Regions from separate parts of the Lactiplantibacillus sp. B652 genome, predicted to be linked through region 2. Evidence: predicted binding sites of a transcription regulator. Region 2 holds the regulator's gene; the other holds the start of a gene.
What was found. Region 2 encodes Rex, which represses fermentation and respiration genes when NADH is low (regulators of the CRP and FNR family bind a similar motif). Its sites were predicted from a motif close to TTGTGAANTANTTCACAA; they were not measured.
Positions count from the first base shown of each region.

Region 1: the regulator Rex is predicted to act here: its motif matches at 1,313-1,330, upstream of pplA (extracellular electron transfer flavoprotein PplA).

Region 1 is NZ_JAMSKY010000009.1:20,537-23,964, forward strand. It holds gene MZO40_RS11315 (FAD:protein FMN transferase) at 1-138, opposite strand, end outside; gene pplA (extracellular electron transfer flavoprotein PplA) at 367-1,290, opposite strand; gene MZO40_RS11325 (FAD-dependent oxidoreductase) at 1,575-3,428, shown strand, end outside.
Region 2 is NZ_JAMSKY010000010.1:56,992-60,419, forward strand. It holds gene MZO40_RS12365 (ABC-F family ATP-binding cassette domain-containing protein) at 1-797, opposite strand, end outside; gene MZO40_RS12370 (redox-sensing transcriptional repressor Rex) at 966-1,643, shown strand; gene MZO40_RS12375 (CPBP family intramembrane glutamic endopeptidase) at 1,755-2,399, opposite strand.

The sequences.
Region 1 (3,428 bases), on a different contig from region 2:
GATCGGTGTCTTGATCACCTTGGTTGGCTTCGGCCGACTGCTAGCGTTTTTTTGTTTACTGGAAGTGATTCCACAAGCAGACAGCGGTAAAATCAGTACCGCAATTAACCCAATTTGAATCCATTTTTTTAGCTTCATGCCCAATACTTCCCCTAGTTTATAATTTCAATCGTCATTATACCAAAAATTGTCCTAACATTTATACCAAAATTGACGCCATCCGGTGATGCTGATACAGTCGCTGCGACCCTTTTTAAGGCCAAAACGAGTTCTGCCTTCACCAGCTATGTCGTCTGATTTCGCTTAAGTAAAACAAAAGGCCCTCAGCATGCGCCTCAGGCCTCAAAAATTTAATCGTTAACTTGCTTATTCAGAGAAAATCATGTTGTCAACCGTGATCGTGTTAGTGTCACCCTTTTGTGCGGCATTTTGTAATTGTTCCGCATAAAGAATGAAGGTGCTGGATGATTCAGTCGCACCCGTCACAACGTCAACCTTAGTTGGATCACTGCTCTTGACCAAGGACTTGTTCAAAGCTGGTTGATAAGTCTTAGGATTGGTCTTAGCAACCTTCTTCATCTGCTTGTTGTAAGCAGCATCGTCAACTTTGGACTTGCCGTTCTTATTAACTTGGTTATATTCAGACTTAGTAATCTTGTTGTCCTTGACCGTGATGGCAAAGGTAACTTTATAACCATGTGAGTAGTTCTTTTCGTTCAGCTTGTAAGTGCCATCCTTCATCTTAGCGCCATTGTCGATCTTGATGGTAGACTTGTTACCCGCTTGCGCAGCTTGAACGAGTTGTTGCGTGTAGTTTTGGAACGTCTTGGAAGATTCCGTAGCACCCGTAACAACGTCGATGGAACCAACGTTACCAGTTGCAGCGGAGCCGGTCAACGTCTTGTTCAACTTAGGCATGTAAGTCTTAGGGTTGGTACCGGCGATCTTCTTCATTTGCTTGTTATATGAAGTATCGTCAACCTTGGACTTGCCGTTCTTGTTCACTTGGTCATAACTGGACTTTGTGATTTTCCCCTTATTGTTGACGGTGATGCTCATCTTAGTGCGGTAGCCATGTGAATAGTTTTGTTCTTCGAGCGCGTAAGTACCCGCTTTCATTTTGCTGCCGGCGGTTAATTTAGCAACCTTCGTTGTCTTAGCTGAAGAACTTGAAGAAGATTTCTTCGATGAACTTGAGCTTGAACTAGAAGAGCTGCTACCACAACCTGCTAAAGCTAATGCGGAGATTGCCACAACCAAGGCACCCGTAATAACTGATTTGATTTTCATGATATCCCACTCCTAACCTTTTTTGTATGAAAATTCACATTAATCTTAACGTTTTACCTGCAAATAGTCAATCCTATTTCATTAAATAAATGATATTTAGTCCCAGTATTGACGCATTTGGTAACGTTTTAGGTCATAACTATCATACCACTTTTTCTGGGTTCCATATAATGTGATTTATTATTCATTCTATCCCATAATCCATAGACAACCGCTTACATTATCGTTATAATTGTTAGTGGAATTATCTTTTTACACTATTTATTCAAGGGAGTTGTTACGCAATGGCAAAGAAAAATATTGTCGTTGTCGGTGCGGGGTTTGCTGGCGTTTACGCAACCAAAAAACTGTCCAAGCATTTTAAGAAAAATCCGGACGTTGAGATTACGTTAATTGACCGACATTCATACTTCACGTATATGACTGAATTACATGAAGTTGCCACGGAACGGGTGGAACCTGAGCATATTCAATATGATTTGCAACGGTTGTTCGCACGACGCAAAAATGTCCGTTTAGTTACGGATACGGTTACCGGCATTGATAAGGATGCCCAAACGGTCACAACTGAGCATGGGAGTTATCAATATGACCAACTGCTCATTAGTCTTGGTGGTGAATCCAATGATTTCGGTACGCCAGGGGTTAAGGAACACGGCTTTGAATTGTGGTCCTTCGAACAAGCGATGGCTTTGCGGTCACATTTATCAGCAATTATTCGGCGGGGCGCGGCAGAACTCGACCCTGCAAAACGCAAAGCGATGTTGACGTTCACCGTCTGTGGTTCTGGATTCACGGGGTCCGAACTAATTGGTGAACTGATTGAATATCGGGACGTCTTAGCACGGGACAACAAGCTCGACCCGAGAGAGATCACCTTACAATTAGTGGAAGCCGCCCCAACCATCATCAACATGCTCAATCGGACGCAAGCTGGTAAGGCTGAAACCTACATGAAGAAGCATGGTGTGGATATCATGACCAACTCCATGATTACGGAAGTCTTCGAAGACCACGTCAACTTAAAGGGCAAAGATCCGATTCAGACTTATACGTTGATCTGGACAGCCGGTGTGCGGGCCAACAGTATTGTCAAGAAGTTCGGTATCGAAACCAATCCACGGGGTGGTCGGCTGGTCGCCAACGAATTCATGCAAGCTAAGGACAGCGATAACATCTTCTTAGCTGGTGATTCGACGAGTTACCAAGAACCTGGCCAACCACGCCCAGTCCCACAAATCGTTCAAGGGGCTGAAGAAACTGCGGCTAAAGCGGTCGAAGGTATCATCAAGAACGTCGACAAGACCGATGTAACGATCAAGCCATTCAAAGGCGCTTATCAAGCATCCGTTGACTCGATTGGTTCTAAGTACGCCGTGGCTCAAGTCCTCGGCAAGTGGAACGTTTCAGGCTTTATTGCCGTTCTATTGAAGCACGCGATCAACTGGTTGTATTATGTTCAGATTTTCTCTGGCTACTACCTATTCCAGTACTTCATGCACGAATTCTTCCGGACACGCAACAACCGGAACGTCTTCCGTGGCTGGGTCTCACGTGCTGGTAACGTCCTCTGGAGTGTGCCATTACGGTTCTTCTACGGCGCAATGTGGTTGTGGGATTGCTGGACAAAAGTCCAGGGTTCTGAATCGTGGTTCACGGACAAGTTACGTTTACCGTTTGCCTGGCTACAAGCCGCCGCAACTAGTGGCGCTTCCGAAGCAACTAAGGCGGCTGCAACCAGTGGGGCCTCAGAAGCGGCTTCATCGACTGCCACAGCGGCTAAGGGTGTCTTCAGTCTTTCCTATATGTATGGTAAGGAACCACTGATGGTCTTTGATAAAATGCCACACTGGTTCGAATCAATCACCAAGTTCTTCGTACCAAACATGCAAATGGCGCTCTTCTTCCAGAAGTTTATGACCTGTGTCGAAATCGTCATCGCCCTTTGCATCTTCTTCGGACTATTTACTTGGTTTGCCAATGCAGTCACCATCGGCTTAGTCGTTGTCTTCTGCTTATCTGGCATGTTCTACTGGGTCAACATCTGGATGGTCTTCGTCGCACTCGCTTTGATGAACGGGTCTGGTCGGACATTTGGTTTGGACTACTGGGTCGTTCCGTGGATGCAAAAGCACCTC
Region 2 (3,428 bases):
TAATGTTTCCACTGAGCTTGAATCCGAGCGGCCTTTTCTTGCACAAACTGGTCGTAGTTCCCGGTATAGTGTACCATTTCGTGATGTGACAGGTCGTACACTTCATTGACGACGCGGTCTAGGAAGTAGCGGTCATGGCTGACAATCAGTAGGGCACCAGCATAGGATTGTAAGTAACTTTCCAGCCACGTCAACGTTTCAACGTCCAAGTGGTTGGTCGGTTCGTCCAGAATCAGTAAATCGCGCTTTTCTAGTAGTAGCTTTGCTAAGGCCAGTTGAGTTTTTTGTCCACCGGAAAGTTCGGTGACCGACTTGTCATAAACATCGGCATCGAACTGAAAACCGTGTAGGACACCACGGATTTCGGCCTGGTAGCCATAGCCATTTTTCTGTTGAAATTCTGTCTGAACTTGGTCGTAAGTTTTTAAGGTTTGTTGGTAGGCCTGGTCATCGTTCATGATGGCGGGGTCGCTGAGCTGATTTTCAAGCGCATGCATCCGCTTTTCAATGGCGTGTAGTTCAGCAAACACGCTGCTCATTTCTTCCCAGATCGTATTTTGACTATCCAATCCTTGGTCTTGAGCTAAGTAACCGATCGTTAGACCCTTGCGCATCGATATTTGGCCTTCGTCAGGCACGGTCTCGCCGGCAATCATTTTAAGTAAGGTTGATTTACCAGCACCGTTGCGGCCGACTAAGGCAACGCGGGCGTGTTCTTGGATGTCCATTTGTACGTTATCGAACAAGACATCGGCGCCAAAACGCCGCATAACTTGCTGTACTTGTAGTAAAATCACGCTTTATTAAGCTCCTTTCACATTTGATTCGTGAGATAATTGTAGCATATTGTTACGGTTCGACCCAATTATTCGGAATAATAAGTAATTATTATTTCACAAAGTCACAGGTTATGCTAGAATAGTGTCAGCAAATTCACAAACTTTTGATTGGGAGGAAACGTCCGAATGGCAGAGACAAAGATTCCACGGGCAACGGCAAAACGATTACCAATTTATTATCGCTATTTGAATATTTTACTAGACGCAGATAAGAAACGGGTATCGTCAACTGAATTGTCCGAGGCGGTTAAAGTAGATTCAGCAACGATTCGGCGTGATTTTTCGTATTTTGGGGCCCTCGGTAAACGCGGGTATGGATACGATGTTGAAACGCTGCTGGCATTTTTCAAAAAAATTCTAAATCAGGACACGCTAACCAACGTCGCGCTGATTGGGGTCGGTAATTTAGGCCACGCCCTGTTGAATTTTAATTTCCATAAAAATAGTAATGTCCGGATCTCAGCGGCTTTTGATGTTAATGAAGCCATTGCAAATACGGTCCAGAGTGGGGTTCCCGTCTATCCAATGACGGAACTCAAAAAGCAATTGATCGAACAACAGATTGAAATTGCCATCTTAACGGTGCCAACAACGGTTGTTCAAAAGATTACCGATGAGTTAGTTGATGCGAATGTTAAAGGCATCATGAACTTTACCCCATTGCGGATCTCAGTTCCAGAAACAGTGCGGGTTCAAAACGTTGATTTAACCAATGAATTACAGACCTTAATTTACTTTATTGAACATTATGGTCAACAATTGGGTGACAACGGTCAAGATGAACCAGACGAAGATGAAGATTAGTCTGCGCATGCATCTCAAGATTATGATACCAAAAAGCTTCTCTGAAATAAATTTTCGGAGAAGCTTTTTTGAACGTCTAAATTAATGCCACGAACGAATAAGCGACGCAATCTAATGAAGTGCAGTCAAGAGCGTCGGTACTACGACCGCAGCGTTCATCAAAATATGAGACGTCATCGAAGTCTGAATTCGGCCGGTATGTTGATAGAGCCAGCAGAACAGCAATCCAACGAAGGCGTAGAGAATTAGATGACCATCTGCGTGGGCGAGGCTGAAGAGAAAGCTCGAAATCAAGGCGGCCCCGATTTTGCCGGTCACCGCACTCAAGTTGCCAAAGATGACCTTGCGGAAGACGATTTCTTCCATAATTGGGGCACCCACGATAATGGCTAAGAAAAATACCGGGTATTGTTGCCCAACGGTGAGTAGGGTCGACGTATTGTTGGAAGCCGTCGATTGCCCCAACATCGCAGTTATTTTAAGAATCAGGACTTGGCCGACAATGACTAGGACGAGCCCAATCAGGCCCCATAGGATGGCGACCAGCCAGTTACTGCGCTGCTGCTCAACGGCGTTTTTGGCTGTCATTCGGCGTGCTAGCCACAGCAATAACAGTGCGCCGACCAAGTAGTCGACCGTTTGAATCAAGAAGACTTGGGACCCCAGTTGATGAAAGGCGGCCACTAAGACGCTTGGTAGCGCATAAACAATAAAATAAATAATCAGAATTAAGATTGATTGGCGGCGATTAACCATCAGCTCACGTCCTTTTTGAAAGTTTGTTTGATTTTTTCATTAACACACGCATTGTGTTCGTTAATTTATCATGAATCATGATTAAATCATGGTGTTTTCTGAGTTCAAGCCCGCCAGCTGAGACCCGCTGGAAACAGTGCGAATTTGCGTAAACCTGCTGTTGTGGATGCTTCCTACGCCGGCTGGAAGGTATTTCTGACAACGCTGGAACGCGATGGACACAGATTTAAGCCGACAAACCACGTCTTAAATACTGGTCTTCCACTAACCAAGCACACAACGCTTGCTAAGTGGAATTTCATCGCTGAGCATTGTCAGAAACACCTTCCAGCCGGGGATGGTATTCGAAAGGCAGACATGTGCGGCCCCAACATTTTGTTGGATTAGTCGTTGATTCCCTGGTACAGGGCCATTTTGACTTTAACTGTCAGACCGACTCCAACATATAGCAATACTTTTTACCAATGCTTTAAGGTTCCTGACAAACAGCTTCACTTAGCTTGTCAGAATCTTCTTTAGTCGTTTGAGATAGCAAAGTTTCGAATTATAAACAAAGGCTATTTTATCGACTAAATTCAAAACTAGTGTCCGTTGAAATTAGTGAATCATATCCAAGTAATCTGATCAGTACTAAAATGCCATAAAACAGCATCAATACTGATCAAAAAGTTTGCCTGAAGGGCCGGTCACTTAATATCCAGTGGTCAATTGTACCAAGATAGCTGGGCGTTCATCCGTCATTCGAGCGGTTTCCCGACCGGAGGGGCTGGCTGACAATGCTCAAATCGATGTCCGCCCTGTTCCAGCGTTGTCAGCCAGCCCCGGAGGTCGGAATCGGACGCGCATCGGCTGACGAACAGGAATCCACCAACTGGCACATTTTAATTATCATGAATACAAAATAATAACAAGCACAACACATATTAACACGATAATACCCATTATAGTCGATTTGACATTCTTTGACTAATAATTGACAAATCACTTGCAATCTCAAATTAAAATGATATAGTTGACAATGTAATTAGC